4 regions of the Gracilibacillus pellucidus genome follow, and region 2 is predicted to be linked to each of the others. Evidence: riboswitches for the same ligand, from Rfam matches in the RefSeq annotation. Region 2 holds a riboswitch; each other region holds the start of a gene.
What was found. Region 2 has a riboswitch for thiamine pyrophosphate ahead of tenA (thiaminase II). Riboswitches for the same ligand answer to the same signal wherever they lie in the genome.

Region 1 (4,221 bases), on a different contig from region 2:
TAATCCCTTGTCCTGAACCAATCGGGGACGCTCCAGGCATGATAGCGTGAGCACCTAATTCTTCTAATTTTCTAGCAAGTACTACATCATCTGACGTATATGGCAAAACAGTAAAGCCTTCAGCTAGTAATATTTCAGTAGCTTTTATTGTTTCAACAGGATCAGGTAGTAATGTTCGATCACAGCCTATTACTTCCACTTTAATCATGTCACATAATCCAGAAGCATCTGCTAATTTAGCAATCCTAACTGCTTCTTCTGCATTTTTTGCCCCAGCAGTATTCGGTAAAAAGCGATACTTCTTTTGATCAATTTTTTCCAAAAAGTTTGGTTGTTCTGGATCATAAATGTTCATTCGCCGAACAGCAAACGTTAGTATTTCTGTTTCTGATACATCCACTGCTTGTTTTTGCACATCATAGTTTGGATATTTACCTGTACCTAACAATAAACGAGATTGAAAAGTGTATTTTCCTATATTCAACATATTTAATCATCCTCCTCCAACAAAATGAACAATTTCTAAACGATCACCTTCTGAAAGGCTCGTTCCCTGATGATGTTCTTTTCTCAAAATAACTTGATTATGTTCAATGATTAATGACTTTTTTTCTAATCGTAACTCTTTTAATAAATCTGCTATATTCGTAACCTGATCATTCACTGTTAATGCATCACCGTTTATCATTATCTTCAAATCTATTCCTCCTCATACAGAGACTAGCCGCTCCCTTGTTAAGGAAAAAGCAGTTAAAAAATGCTGATTCACTTGTTTGCCCTCGATAAAATCCGCCATAAAAGTGGCTGTTCTTGCTGCTAATAATATGCCATTACGATAGTGCCCAGTAGCAACAAATAACCCCGATACATCTGGTACTTCCCCTAAGTAAGGGAGCCCGTCATGTGTCATCGGACGCACACCTGCCCATATTTTTTCGATAGATGCTTTGTTTAACGCCGGTAGTATTTGTTTTGCTCGCGATAATAAATGAAGGACACTCGCTACCTTGACATCTTTGTCCGTTTGATTTGGCTTCGAAGTAGCACCAATAATCAGTCTGTTTCCTCGCTTTGGTACGATATAGCAACCTTCTGTGAAAATGGTAGATTGGATCAATGGTTTATCCGTAATAACAGACAAGCATTCTCCTTTTATCGGTGTAATTCCTTTAATAAAACTTGAAAAACGACCGCTCTTAAATCCACAAGTCATCACTACAGCATTCGCATAATAGCTGTCGTCCGTAGTAGTAACTCCGATCACTTTCCCATGCTCAACAATAAAATCAGTCACCTCTGTTTGCTCATATATCACCGCACCATGACGCTCAGCTCCTCTTGCAAATGCCTTCGTTAAATGTGGTGCAGATACTTGACCTTCTGTCGGACAGTAAAGCGCGGCATAAAAGTCTGTAGCAAGTTCTTTTTCTGGCACGGTAGATGCGGAAATGATTCTTGCCTCTTTTCCTTGTTCTGTTTGAAACGTTGCAATCCTTTTTAATCGTGGTAATTCGTCCTCGTGATAGACAAGTTTCAATGCACCTTTTTCGATTAATTGAATGTCCACACCACTATCCTCTAACAACTCTTGTGCTAATGAAGGAAATAAGGCTCTACTTTCTTTGGCAAATTGAAATAAAGCTGAGTTCTGTTCAAATTCCATCTGTACACCTAGCATACCCGCTGCCGCACTTGATGCCTCTGCAGCTATTTCGTTTGCTTCTAGCAACAATACTCTGTAACCTCGTTTACTTAATTGATAAGCAATCGATGTTCCCATTACTCCTCCACCAACGACAATTTGGTCAAATGCTTGCTTCATACGACGCCTCCTTCCACTTTGTCGAACACGTCACGATAGTGCTTTAAAGCTTTGACTGGATCTTCGGCATCCCATATTCCTGACATAATCGCTATCCCGTTTGCACCAGCAGCAAGCACTTGGTGTACATTACTCGTATGTATTCCACCAATGGCAATGACCGGAAGAGACACATTGCGAGTTAACTCAGCCAATGCGGCAACCCCTCTTGGCTCTGCACCACGTTTAGAGTTGCTTGGAAAGATATGACCATACAGTAAATAATCCGCACCCTGTTGTTCTGCATCTAATGCTTCTGCAAGTGAATGAACAGACTTACCAACTAATAAATGAGGAAAACAAGCTTTTACATTCGCAATGGTAAGACTATGATAAGCTAATTGAGCTCCTCCACATCGCTTCACATGTGCCACATCGACACGATCATTAATGATAATCCGTTCTCGTGGTACATCTGTATCCATTAGTCTATCAGCAAGATCGGCTATCTCTTGTGCTGTTTTTTTCTTCTCACGCAGATGAAAAAAATCAAGCAACTCCATATTTCTCGCAACGAAATCTAACTCTTTCTCTGTTAATCTTCCATTTGAAATAAGGTGTATTCCTTGCATTGTCATTACTCCTTTGATTCGGTAGTGAAAAGAACGTCAAAAAGCCACTCACCCAGCATGGACAAGTGGCATAATTAAAAGCAGTTTAGATAAATCAGTGCTTTTCCTACCACTTCCCTCCGCTGGTGTTAACCAGATCAGGTTCAAAGGGTCCGAAGAATCGTCTCAGCCTAAAAGGCTCCCCTAGTGTTCATTACTATTTTATTCGCTTACAAAAAAAGAATAACATATCATATATTTTTTTCCAATAAAAATCTAGTATTTATGTTTAAACTTTTTGTAAAAGGGTAGATATATAGTGTAGAGATAATAATGAAAGGATGTTGAACGTAAATGGCACAAGATCAAGCAAAATTACAAGAGCTTATCGATGGATTAAATGTAGACTTAGCAAATGAGTATGCGGCAACGATTATGTATACGTATCACGCATCTGTTGTATCAGGATTATATCGCTCCTTCCTAAAACCATTTTTTGAAGATGAGATAAATGATGAAATCGGACATGCTTTATACTTATCCGATAAAATCAAAACATTAGGTGGTACACCAACAACCACTCCAGCAAAAGTCGAGCAACTAACAGATGTGAAAGAAATGTTAGAAGCGACACTTAAAGCAGAAACAGAAACAATTGAACGTTATGAGACAAGAAAACAACAAGCAGATGAGCTTGGTTTAACAGAATTAGTGGTTAAATTAGAAGATATTATTGCAGACGAAACAGGTCACAAAGAAGAAACAGAACGCCTTTTAGCAGATAAAAGCTTTCAATAAGTAGAAACAGCCTCCGGTTTTGGAGGTTGTTTTTTTGTGTTTAGTAAAGAACAGAAATATCGTTTCATTCATTATTAAAACATTAACAACAAACTGAATTTTCTCTATTTATGTTATAATGAGAAGAAATTCTTTTTTCGGGGTGAGAAAATGAGGGACACTTTATTCGAAGAAATTGATGCATTATATGAAGAAATGGTCGAAATGAGAAGGTTTTTACATCAACATCCAGAGCTGTCCTTTCAAGAAGAGAAAACAGCTGCTTTTATACAAGAACAATATCAATCATTACATATTCCTTATGAAGCAAATGTCGGCGAAAATGGGGTTGTAGCAACATTAAAAGGAACTAAACCAGGAAAAACGGTTGCCTTACGCGCAGATTTCGATGCGTTACCTATTCAAGATGAAAAAGAGGTAAGCTATAAATCAAAAAAAGAGGGGGTCATGCATGCTTGTGGGCATGACGGACACACGACGACACTTTTAGCAGTTGCAAAAGTGTTACAGAAACATCAAGACAAATTAGCTGGTACGGTTGTCTTTATTCACCAACATGCAGAGGAACTTGTTCCTGGTGGTGCAAAAGCAATGATTGAAGCTGGCGCCCTAGCGAATGTAGATGTTGTTTACGGAACACACCTTTGGACAAATACACCATATGGCGTCGTCCAAACCGCTCCAACGAACTTTATGGCAGCTGCTGACTCCTTTACGATACAACTTAAAGGAAAAGGTGGTCATGGTGCCATCCCCCATCAGACAAAAGATCCTGTTGTCGCTGGATCACAGCTTGTTATCAACTTACAACAAATTGTCAGTAGACGTATCGATCCGCTGGAAACTGCCGTCATAACAATCGGTAAATTCCTTTCAGGCAATGTCTTTAACGTGATACCAAATACCGCGGTCATCAGTGGTACTATACGTACATTTAATGCAGAAGTGCAACATTTTATTAAAGCAGAAATGGAGAAAGTTATCAAAGGAACGTGCCTTAGCTACGATATG
Region 2 (4,221 bases):
TCTCGATACAAAAGCACGATAAAGTGAGTAAGTGATCAATGTTAATAATAGTACACTTAATATGATACTTACTTCATTGATAATTCCTTTGTCGGCTTTTGCGCCATGATGATCAGTATCATGATAAAATAGTCCATGTAATTCTTCGCTTAAATCAATAGTGGAAGTTACCAAAGATAGTTGTGATGGATAACTTGCTAGTGTGATAAAGTGAGAAATGGTTAGTATCATCATGACAAAAACGAAGGATTTCCTCATTAGATAACCATCTCCATTTCTTGTAACTATAACAGTATACACCTGATATAAGTTCAGGTAAAGTAGTCAATCTATCTACATATACCCTATTCTGGAAATAATAAACCGGTATTTCTCCAAACATCGTCGTTAACACATCAAGCCGATACATAAACAATATGCCAGAACGCCTTGAATTATTCATCAATCAACGATGTTAACTGTTCATACATGTATCCTTTACGAATAATGGGTATAAAAAAAGCGCTATGATTCATAGCACTTTTTTGTTTCGTCCTGCACCTAGTCCGCAAGCCATCATAATGACAGTGAAGATAATAATGGTAGTGATAGAAGGATGCCAGCTACCAGTCATATCAAAGATTAGACCAATTACAATTGGACCGACTGCGGCTAATAAGTAGCCAAATGATTGTGACATGCCTGATAGTTCAGCAGCTTGTCTTGCGTTTGATGTTCTGAGTCCAAGTAGAGCTAATGCTAAACTAATCGAAGCTCCTAACATGATCCCGATCAAGGTGACCGCAATCGTTATACCTACTATACCAGGTTCAACATAAAGCATACTATAGCCGATAATACCAAATAGTCCTGTGACAGCTACGATAGGCTGTTGATTCGATAATCTGCTGGCAATCACTGGTGTGAAGAATGTAATAGGTACACTTATAAATTGCATATAAGCAACATACCAGCCTGCTGTAGAAGCAGTCAATTCATAAGAAATTAATATTTCTGCTAGCCATGAGACTGTTACATAAAATAAGAAAGACTGTAATCCCATAAAGAATGTTACAAACCATGCGGTAGGTGAACGTAACAATTTACCGATGCTTGCTTCATACAATTGTGGATCTTCTTCTTTTGGCTGTTTACTCATGACGAATAACCAAACAAGTATACCGACAATGGTTAATATACTCCAACTAGCTAATGACCATTTCCATCCAATTCCTGCAGTTGTGGTAATAGGTACACTTAAACCAGATCCGAGTGCCGCAAAAATAGACATCGAAGTGGAGTACGCACCTGTCATTACACCAATTTTCTCTGGGAATTTACTTTTAATTAAGCTTGGTAAAATAACATTGATAATAGCAATTCCAACCCCGATTAAGATCGTACCAATAAATAATAAAATAATGGATGAGGTAGAACGAATCCAAATACCAATAAGGATGGTAATCAAACCGTAAAGTAATGCTTTTTCGTTACTTGTTCGGTTGGCGATTTTAGGTGCGATGGGTGACATAAAGGCAAAAGCGATTAAAGGTAAACTTGTTAACAAGCCAGCACTCCAATTGCTAATGTTTAAATCTGAACGAATAATCCCGATAATAGGACCAACTGATGTAATTGCAGGACGTAAATTAAATGCTAAAAGGATAATTCCTACAATAAGCAGACCAGTATACAGTCTCTTTGTGTCCTGTTGTTTTTCCATTTGTTCACCTGATTTCTATAGTATTATTAACAACTAGTTATAGATATGTGCTAAAATAAGTAAGTAGCGCTATGCTACTAGATTTTGCATTATAATAGAATACCATACATTAATTATAGGCAAAAGTTAATTGTTTTAAAAAAAGCTCATTATGATGAAAGAAGGTCACATTTGTATGGATAATCCAGTCGTTAAAGAAATACTTTCATGGTTAAAAGCACTACTGATAGCTATTGTCATCGTCCTCCTTTGTCGTCACTTTTTAATTACTCCGTCTATTGTAAAGGGAGAATCAATGATGCCCAATTTAGAGAATGGAGATCGGATTATTTTAAGTAAGATTAGTAGTATTGAACGATTTGATGAAATTGCTTTTGAAGCACCAGATGAGAATGAAAACTATGTGAAACGTGTCATCGGTTTACCAGGTGATACAGTTGAGGTGAGAGATGATGATTTGTATATCAATGGGGAAAAATATGAGGAACCATATTTGGATGAGTACAAATCGTTATTATCAGATGGACAGACGCTTACAAATGATTTTACACTAGAGGATATAACCGGAGTAGATACCGTGCCAGAAGGTTATATATTTGTACTAGGAGACAACCGTAGAATAAGTAAAGATGGTCGTGCATTTGGTTTTATTGATGAAGATTCTATAATTGGTGACGTGAAGTTCCGTATATGGCCACTACGCTCATTCGGATTTATTAAATAGTTGACAATCGTAGTGATACATGTTTTATTGGTAATAACTTCATAATAAAAATCCACTAGGGGTGCTACAAAAGTAGCTGAGATAAGAATGTGTTTTCTTGATCCCTTTGAACCTGAACTGGTTAGAACCAGCGGAGGAAAGTGGAGTCGGTCGGTGTACTTCATTTCTGCACCTTACTTTTGATATATGATTTCAAAAGCCGCTCTGCTTTTAGCAAGTGGCTTTTTATTATGGAAAAATATAAAAAAGTGGAGGCTGGAAATGATGAAATTTAGTCAAGTTTTGCGAGAATCAGCAGAGGATATTTACCAAGGAATTTTTGAACACCCATTTGTAGTTGGTATCGGAGAAGGCAATTTACACAAGGAAGCAATTGTTCATTATGTGAAGGCAGATTTTGAATATTTAAATGCTTTTATGAACATTTATGGAATTGCAATTGCTAAAAGCAGCACAAGAGAAGATATGAACTATTTTTATGACAAAATCGGTTTTGTTTTGAATAGCGAAATCCATCCACACCATAATTTATGCGAGGTGGCAGGGGTAGATTATGAAGAATTGCAAGGCTATCCATTACCACCAACAGCCAATCATTATGTGACACATATGAAAAGTGTTGCCCAACAAGGCTCGATGGGAGAGCTAATTGCAGCACTACTACCATGTCCATGGACATATTTAGAGATTGGGCATCACTTGAAAGAGAAATATCAACCGACAGAAGACCATCCTTTCTATGAATGGATTACTTTCTATGCGAAAGAGGATACAGCATCTGTGACAACGGAATTATGTGAACGTATTGATAAATGGGCAGAAAATGTTGGGGAAGAAGAGAAGGAAAAAGCAAAACAAGCCTTTATTAAAAGCTGTCAGCTTGAGTATCTATTTTGGGATATGGCTTACAATGTGGAGGAGTGGCCATTTTCTTTAGAGGGGGTACAACAATGAGTAAGGTAGCATCAGCACTGACGATAGCTGGAACAGATCCATCTGGTGGTGCGGGTATACAAGCAGATTTGAAAGTATTTCAAGAGCGACAAGTATATGGTATGAGTGTTATTACTTCTGTAGTGGCACAAAATACGTTAGGTGTTCAAGATGTTCAGCATTTGCCTATTGATTTTATTGAAAAGCAGTTAGATGCTGTATTATCAGATATACCACCTCAAGCAGTCAAAACAGGAATGATTGCTACAGTTGAGATGATGGAGCTCGTTGCTAGTAAACTAGCAAAAACAACTATTCCTTATGTGATTGACCCTGTTATGATAGCGAAAAGTGGTGATTCACTAATGGATATCACATCACGACAAGTGATCCGAAATACATTAGTTCCACTTGCTACTGTCGTAACACCAAATGTACCAGAAGCAGAAAGTTTAGTAGGTTTTGAGATTCATTCTAATCAAGAGGCAGAAAATGCAGCTAAAGTAATCGTAGAAGAATTAGGGGCGAAAGCAGCTGTTGTAAAAGGTGGCCATTTAGAAGGAGAAGCAACCGATGTTTTGTATGATGGAAGTAGCTTCAGTTATTTTAAAGCGGATCGCTATGAAACAAAGCATACACATGGAACTGGTTGTACTTTTTCAGCTGCGATAACGGCAGAATTAGCCAAAGGTAAATCTATTAAAGAGGCAGTAACGGTTGGTAAAGATTTTATAACGGATGCTATTCAATATCCATTAGCGTTGGGGAATGGGTATGGTCCGACCAATCATTGGGGATATAGATTGAAAGGTTTGCCACAGCAACAGGAGGTGTTGAAATGAGTCATTTACTTGAAAAGGTT
Region 3 (4,221 bases), on a different contig from region 2:
GCGAGGAAATGGTGCACAAAGACACACCACCTGCTTTTATTTGGTCAACAGCTAATGATCAAGCAGTACCTTCATTCAATAGTTTGCAATATGCTGTGGCACTACAAACTGACCAAATACCTTATGAGTTGCATATTTATCAAGACGGACGACACGGATTAGGACTTGCCGACGATCATCCGTACACACAAGATTGGAAACAAGCATGTCTGAACTGGATGAACGCTTATGTAGTAAGTAATTAACTGCTCTGTTCTAATAGCTTTCGTAATTTCAAGCGGAAGCTATTTTTTTGTTCTTCTGAAAACTTTTTCGGCCCTTTCGTTCGTATACCTGCTTTTCGTGCTTGTGCATTAATATGGCGTTCCTGTAGCATTTGGTCGATTTTGTCTTTTGTATAACGAAAGCCGATATGGTGTATAACATGACATCCTTTTTCTAGACAAAGTGCCGCTAAACCATAATCTTGTGTTACCACAACGTCACCATGTTTTACCATTTGGACAATTCGGTAATCAGCCGCATCCGCTCCATCATCTACATACTTAATAGAAACATGACTAGGCGTTTCCTTCATAGAAAAATGACTATAACTCTTCACTAACACTACATCCAACTGAAATAATTTTGCTTCTTCTATTATCATATCTGTCACCGGACATGCATCCGCATCTACATATATATTCATCTTATTCACTCCTCGTTTCATAGTATAGCAGAACGCTCATACTTACACACGAAAAAACAGTTCACCTTAATCGATGAACTGTCTTCTTATTATCCTGCATAATATTTTTCTTGGATAAAGAGTAATTTATGACGTAAAAGCTGCAATTCTTCTTCGTTAAGAGGAACTAATGGCAAACGCAAACTTCCCACATCCATTCCGTTCATTGAAAGAGCTGCTTTAACAGGTGCTGGACTTGGAGCCATAAACATTGCCTGCATAATCGGGTGTAAATACTGATGTAATTCTTGTGCTCGAGCAACATTACCTAAAGTGTAAGCAGTTATCATTTCATTCATTTCCGATCCTACTATATGAGAAGAAACAGAAACAATACCGTGTGCACCGATTGCTACAGCTGGGAGTGTTAATGTATCATCACCACTATATAAGGAGAAGTTACTATCTGTTTCATGAATAATACGCGTCATGCCATCTAAATCACCACTAGCTTCTTTAACAGCAACAATATTTTCGATTTGAGCTAATTTGATGATTGTTTCAGGATTGATTGCAACACTTGATCGACCAGGAATATTGTATAACATCACAGGTAAACTAGTGGATGCTGCAATAGTTTTAAAATGTAAATAAAGCCCTTCTTGAGAAGGTTTGTTGTAATATGGTGCAACTAGCATGACTGCATCCACACCAATCGTTTCTGCTTTTTTCGTCATTTCCATTGATTCTTGTGTATTGTTAGAACCTGTTCCTGCAATGACAGGCACACGGCCATTAACAGTTTTTACCGTAAACTGCAGTAAGGATAACTTTTCTTCTTTTGATAAGGTAGGGGATTCACCTGTCGTCCCAGCTACTACTAAGGCATCTGTTCCATTTTGAAGTAAATGGTTAATCAGTTGCTCTGTTTTGTCATAATCAATTGCGTTTTTTTCATTAAATGGTGTAACCATCGCGGTTAATACACGTCCAAAATTCATTTTACATCCACCTCTATTCAAAGATTAAAAACAATTTCACTTGTACCTGAATAGAGCATATCTCATCAAACCATTTTTCGTATAAAAAAGATGCAAGTAATGAGGGTATCATTACTTGCATCTTTGTATACTTTAGCTCGATGCGTGAGATAGCCCTCCATACAGTCTTCACTATATGACAGCCCAACATTTATTTAATGCAGGACCAGCAATGTATGTTGATGTGTACGTACATTACTTCGGCAAATTCCCCTTTCCATTAGCTTTCCTCGGCTACATCAGCCTCCAGCTAGGTACTAATGGTTTTTGCACCTCTATTCTCACTTCAATAAAAATTGAAGCAAAACGATATAATTGTTTTTTGTTGATTCTAACTATATCAAAAAAATGTACTCGTTGCAAACAAAATTTTTTCTTAATTGTTATGAAATTTGGTGGGAATTTCCTACAATAAACCTTGACAATACGAAAAGATTTGGTATGATGTAGTCAAATTACATATTACGATCACATTCCACTAGGGGTGTCTTTTAAAGACTGAGATTAAAGTCATTACTTTAAGACCCTTAGAACCTGATCTGGTTCATACCAGCGTAGGGAAGTGGCTTAAGGTGCAATAGAATAATGATATTGCAGTTTTCTGATGGATAAGTTTAGCCACTATCTCTACGTCACGTATGGATAGTGGCTTTTTTCGTATGCAAAAGGAGGAAAGAGAAGCGAGTTTTGACTATTAATCAATAAAATAAAAAGGAGCGTAATACCAATGAAAAAATCATTAACGTTAACAGATATTTTGATCACGATTGTCATTGCTTTTATTTTTGCGGTTATTTATAAACTTTGGGGACCATTGTATAGTTTAGTAGGTGTTTTCGGATTACATATCGATCAATTGCTCTATGGCATGTGGTTTATGGCGGCGACTGTTGCCTTTTTAATCATCCGAAAGCCAGGAGTTGCTTTACTAGCGGAATTAGCAGCCGCGCAAGGAGAATTTATGTTTGGTGGCCATTGGGGAATATCGTTGCTACTATATGGACTTATTCAAGGACTTGGCTGTGAACTTATATTTGCGATGTATCGTTACAAGAGTTATCGATTATACGTTACTTGCCTCGCAGCAATTGGTGCAGCTGTCGGCTCACTTATTTTAGATGTGTTTTATGGTTATATTGATTCATTAGCTGTGTGGAATCTTACTTTACTAATAGTGAATAGAATCGTAGGGTCGATTGTGATCACCGGCTTCTTTGCTTATTTCCTAGTAGAAGCTATCGACAAAACAGGGGTAACCAAAAGTATTCGTCCTGTGTCAAATGAGGATTATCACCTATTAGATGACGAGGTGCGTTAAGATGATAACGTTAAAAAAATTACGAGCAACCTACCCTAACAGTGATAGTCTACTATTCAAAGATTTATCGATTACTATAGCAAAAGGAGAAAAAGTATTAGTTGTTGGTCCATCAGGTTCAGGTAAATCGACGTTACTTCAGATTATGGCAGGTTTAATACCTGATGTTATCGAAATGCCGTTAAAGATAGCGGAACGCTCAGTCTCACCATCATATGGCATGGTTTTTCAAGATCCAGATGCACAATTTTGTATGCCCTATGTGGATGAAGAAATTGCTTTTGTATTAGAAAATAGAAATACACCGAAAAAAGAAATGCCAACGTTGATTCATCAGTATCTTCAAAAAGTCGGATTACAACTAGAAGATATTCATACCTCTATCCAGCAATTATCAGGAGGAATGAAACAACGATTAGCAATAGCCTCCGCTTTAGCGCTAGAACCAGAGGTGCTGTTTTTAGATGAACCAACGGCAATGCTTGATCAAACAGGGACACAACAAGTTTGGGACACATTAAAAACCGTTGCTGATGATAAAACAGTGGTTATCGTCGAGCACAAAATCGATCACGTATTACCGCTAGTTGACCGCCTTATTATGTTAGATAGCGAAGGAAAAATTATCGCAGATGGTAATCCAAACCTTCTATTACATCAGCATAAAGATACATTTTATCAAGCAGGGATTTGGTATCCAGATATATGGGAGGATTATCGAATGACTATACCTGCAAAATCAGAACTAGAAACGAGTCATCGACCAATTATAGAACTAGATGCTTTTGCAGGTTTTTATCACAAACAAAAGAAAATAGAAGTGGAACAAGCAACGATTCAACATGGGGATTGGATTGCGATAACAGGGGAAAATGGCTCTGGGAAAAGTACGTTAATGTTAGCGATCATGCAATTAATCAAAACAGAAGGGACTATTAACTACCATTTATCCGAAGGTGTAGAAACGTGTGATTATCGCAAAATGGGCTATGTATTTCAAAACCCTGAACTTCAATTTATAACCAATAGTGTCTATAAAGAGTTACAGCATTCATTAGAACATAGTAATATCCCGTCTGAACAGTTTGCAGAAAGAATCAATCAACACTTAATAACATACAATCTTGAACATGTAAAGGAGCATCATCCCTATCAGCTTTCGATAGGCCAAAAGAAACGATTAAGTGTCGCAACTG
Region 4 (4,221 bases), on a different contig from region 2:
GAAGAAGTGAGGAAGTGAGGAAGTGAAAAAAGGAATAATAAGTATATTTTTTCTATTATTATTAGCTTTATTTTCAGGATGCTCTCTATTTAGCTCAACTGATCCTGATTTTTCACGTGAGCAATATGATAAATGGTATGAACAAGGAAAATTTGACGAAGCTGCAAATTACATTGAGGAACGTTTAGAAAAATATCCTGAAGATCCTTATCTATACAATGAAAAAGGATACATGCTTAATATGCAGGAACAATATGAGGAAGCATTAAAGGCTCTTGATGAAGCTATCGAATTAGATGATAAATTAGACAATGCCTATACAAACCAAGCATTATCATACAATGAGCTTGGAGAATATGAAAAAGCAATTATTGCTGCACAAAAAGCAATTGATATTAGTGACCAAGAACCAGAACAATTTATTAATATGGGAAATGCTCACTTCGGATTAGAAAGAGATGAAAACGCAATTGAATATTACGATAAAGCGTTAGAAATCGAGCCTGATACTCCATATGCGTTATATGGTAAAGGGGTTGCTTTATATTTTCTAGAAGAATTTGAAAAATCTATTGAAAACTTAAATAAATACATAGAAGCGGATCCGACAGATAAAGACGCATTGTGGTATCTTGTCTATGCAGCTGATTCTCTCGGTGAATACCACGCAACCATTCCATATTTAGATCAACTTATTGAACTGAATACAGATCAACAATTAGATGCTATCGATTATAAAGGATTAATGTTAGCATACAATGGTGATTTTGAAGAGTCAGAAGATGTATATGATACCATTATCGATCAATTTAACACAGAGGCAATTGGTTATTATGGCAAAGGGGTTGCTCTCGTACTTCAAGGTGATACAGATGAAGGGCTTAAACAGTTATCATCTGCCATCCAAATCAATCCAGAATTAAAAGATACAGCGTACAGCGATCCATTGTTTGCAAGTGTATATGACGATGAAACCTTTATTGAACTAACAGAATAAACTGCTTTTTAAGGGTGTACAGATGTACTGTACACCCTTTTCACATCTTTAATTGATTAACTTAACCTTTCACCAGCCATTCTTCTTTCTTCTCAACCATGTCCCAAAACATATATTCAAATTGACTAGTTTTGACCACAATCTCCTCTAATCGAGCTAGTTCCTTTTCTGGCTTATCTTCTGCTATTCGATTCATAAGCTGTTTCGTTTCTTCTGCTAATGCTGTAAACTCAGCTGAGCTATACATCTCTATCCAGCTTTTATAGAAGTTATCTGTTAATGATCCTGGACGTTTAGCCAGTTCTTTGCCAATGAAATTATAGCTCCATTCACATGCAAGCACGGATGCTACAACATTCTCTACACCGCCTCGTTGCGACAAATTCAACATATAACTGGTATATGCTGTCGTAATAGCAGATGCTTCTGTCTTCTCTAATTCTTCTTTGGTAATACCAAAATCAGCTGCATATTTTCGATGCAAATCCATTTCTACATCTAACACACCGTGTAACAATTTAGCAAATGTTGTCATCTCTTCTAAATCATCCGCTTTTGCACTGCCAATTGCAAAAAGTCTAGCGTAATCAATTAAGTAAACATAATCTTGCTTCAACCAATGTCTGAACTTATCCTGTTCTAACGTACCATCACCTAATCCTCTTACGAAAGGATGGTCCAAATAAGCAGTCCAAATAGGTTCTACTCTTTTCCATAGACGATCTGTAAACATGTCATTCTCTCCTTTTTTGTGAAACCATAAGTAGAGTATCAAAACAGCAAAAAGCCCATCTTCTATGTAAGAAAATGGGCTGGTTAAAAGCAAATAGAAAAATATCTAATGCACTAACCATTCCACTTCCCTACGCTAGTCTTAACTAGATCAGGTTCAAAGGGTCGATTTACTCTCTCAGCATCTACATGCTCCCCTAGTCGAATAGGTTTCTATTATTTCGTTCCAGTTTTAGTATACTATGATAGTCTTTCATTAACAATCAAGATAATGAGGTTAAAAACTCTTTTATTTGTTGCTTATGATGGTTATCATGCCAAACAAATACGTTTATATAGTTAAACATGGAATGTGGATATCCTGAAAAAGCATCAAGCTCCTCACCATCTAACGTAAAAGTAGCATAAAACTGTTTCTCTGTTTTTTCCTTTAACCCTTGAATGAGTTGGGTTCTCGCTTCTTTTTGCTCTTTTAGCAATTGTTCTTTGCTGATTCCAGATAAAGCATATTCCGCTGCGGGTTGATTGATTACTTCAAATTCAACACTTTCTATATCGGCATTTTCCTTCATTTTCGGCATTAACTCTTTTAATATGTAACGGTCCCAAGAAGTAATATGACTTATAATCTCTGCTGGAGTCCATTTTCCTTTTTTAATTGGTGTGAAAAAATATTTATCTTCTACCTCTTGTAAAGATTGACTCCATTCATTGAACTTAGCTAATTCCTGAATAGTTTCATTGATTTTTTCCATATTACCGCTCCTCTCCATTTACTTCAATTATAACACGATTCCCGTTCACATACACATATTGGAAAAGGAGTTAATTGGTTATATCTTAAATTTACGGACTAGATTGTTCAAATTATCAGCTAATGTTTCTAATTCATTGGAATTGGATGACACTTCTTCCATAGAACTACTTGCTTGTTGTGCAGAAGCTGAGGTTTGTTCGACACCTGCTGCAGATTCTTCGGATATAGAAGCAATCTCTTCTATAGAACTATTTATTTCTTTACTAGAAGTAGAAATATCAGACAAATTAGTTGTTACGTTCTTAATACTTGATACCATCTCATTCACCGCTGTATTAATTTGCTCAAATGTCTGACCAGTTTTTTCGATTTGGCTCGCTCCTGCTTCTACTTCTCCATATCCTTGCTCTAATGATTGCGAAACATTTGCTGATTCATTTTGAATGTTAGCGACAATTCCTGTAATATCAGAAACAGACTCACCAACTTGTTCAGCGAGCTTTCTTACCTCATCTGCAACAACTGCAAATCCTTGGCCATGCTCACCTGCTCGAGCTGCTTCAATCGCTGCGTTTAATGCTAACAAGTTTGTTTGTTCTGCAATATCTTTGATTACAGCAACAAGTTGAGATATTTGTTTCGATTGATCATCTAATCCGCGCACTTTCGTTACAGCATCCTGCACAATATCATGAATACGTTCCATTTGTTTAACAGATGACTCCATCATTTCACTACCATTCGTTGTCATCTGTAATACATCTGTTGACGCTTCCCTAATTTGTTCACCATTAAGATTAGCTTCAGCCACTTTTTGTGCAAATTCACTCATATTACTAGATACATCACTTGCATGATCTGCCTGTGCTTCCGTTCCTGATGCTAATTCCTGCATTGTGACGGCAATTTGTTCTGTTCCTGCCTTCACCTCATTAGCAGACTGATTTAATTCTTTACTTTGTGAACCTACTGTCGTTGACACTTCAGATACTCGGCCTATCATATTTTTCAAAGAGTAACTCATTTGATTAATGGAGGTTGCTAATTGACCAATCTCATCATTAGAATCATCGTCCAACTGCTCTACTTGCAAGTTACCTTGTGCAATTTCATTACTAACATTTACAACTTTCGATAAATTACGTGTGATAGAACGGTTTACTATCGTAATTAAAACAATACTAGTAATCACTGAAATGACAATGGCAATAATGAGAGCTAAAAATGCTGCTTGTTGACTGTCTTCTGCTCTATCAGCCGTTTTTTGCATTTCCTTATGCAATAAATCTTTCAATGCATCAATATTTTCAACAGCTTCTACCCGTATTTCTTTAGCCTGTTCTGCTCGACTAGCCGCTAAATGTTCATTGCCAGCATCCATATAGCTAACCACTTCTTCAAAAGCATAGTTATAAGATTCATCTAATACGATTGCTTCTTCATACATTTTCATTTGTTCATCTGTATCCATATTGGCTTCTATTGCCTCACGTAAATGATACACTTCTTCTCTCTGTTCATTGAATTCATCTGTAATTTCTGTTGATGGATTTTCCATATATCGATATAAACTTACTGCTTTCGCTCTAATTAAAGAAGCCATATCAGCTGCATTTACCGATGTTTCTTCACTAGTTTCCATTGAATGAATCGCTGACTTTATATTATTCAATAAAGCACCAGTTACGACTGTCGAAATCACAAATAATGTTAAAACAAGGCCTAGAATAATGGT

Region 1: another riboswitch for thiamine pyrophosphate. It lies ahead of SH601_RS06940 (thiamine phosphate synthase); the one in region 2 lies ahead of tenA (thiaminase II).
Region 3: another riboswitch for thiamine pyrophosphate. It lies ahead of SH601_RS09445 (ECF transporter S component); the one in region 2 lies ahead of tenA (thiaminase II).
Region 4: another riboswitch for thiamine pyrophosphate. It lies ahead of tenA (thiaminase II); the one in region 2 lies ahead of tenA (thiaminase II).

The regions. Positions count from the first base shown of each region.
Region 1 covers NZ_JAWZSR010000003.1:268,946-273,166, reverse strand. The annotation lists gene SH601_RS06955 (thiazole synthase) at 1-487, opposite strand, end outside; gene thiS (sulfur carrier protein ThiS) at 494-688, opposite strand; gene thiO (glycine oxidase ThiO) at 710-1,822, opposite strand; gene SH601_RS06940 (thiamine phosphate synthase) at 1,819-2,433, opposite strand; TPP riboswitch at 2,531-2,628, opposite strand; gene SH601_RS06935 (ferritin-like domain-containing protein) at 2,767-3,210, shown strand; gene SH601_RS06930 (M20 metallopeptidase family protein) at 3,361-4,221, shown strand, end outside.
Region 2 covers NZ_JAWZSR010000005.1:54,099-58,319, reverse strand. The annotation lists gene SH601_RS10245 (hypothetical protein) at 1-258, opposite strand, end outside; gene SH601_RS10240 (CynX/NimT family MFS transporter) at 512-1,702, opposite strand; gene lepB (signal peptidase I) at 1,878-2,426, shown strand; TPP riboswitch at 2,474-2,582, shown strand; gene tenA (thiaminase II) at 2,691-3,380, shown strand; gene thiD (bifunctional hydroxymethylpyrimidine kinase/phosphomethylpyrimidine kinase) at 3,377-4,201, shown strand; gene thiM (hydroxyethylthiazole kinase) at 4,198-4,221, shown strand, end outside.
Region 3 covers NZ_JAWZSR010000004.1:309,664-313,884, reverse strand. The annotation lists gene SH601_RS09460 (alpha/beta hydrolase) at 1-245, shown strand, start outside; gene SH601_RS09455 (YaiI/YqxD family protein) at 242-688, opposite strand; gene dapA (4-hydroxy-tetrahydrodipicolinate synthase) at 778-1,668, opposite strand; lysine riboswitch at 1,811-1,993, opposite strand; TPP riboswitch at 2,178-2,285, shown strand; gene SH601_RS09445 (ECF transporter S component) at 2,435-3,025, shown strand; gene SH601_RS09440 (ABC transporter ATP-binding protein) at 3,027-4,221, shown strand, end outside.
Region 4 covers NZ_JAWZSR010000001.1:48,416-52,636, reverse strand. The annotation lists gene SH601_RS00235 (tetratricopeptide repeat protein) at 23-997, shown strand; gene tenA (thiaminase II) at 1,059-1,730, opposite strand; TPP riboswitch at 1,841-1,938, opposite strand; gene SH601_RS00225 (DinB family protein) at 1,993-2,484, opposite strand; gene SH601_RS00220 (methyl-accepting chemotaxis protein) at 2,563-4,221, opposite strand, start outside.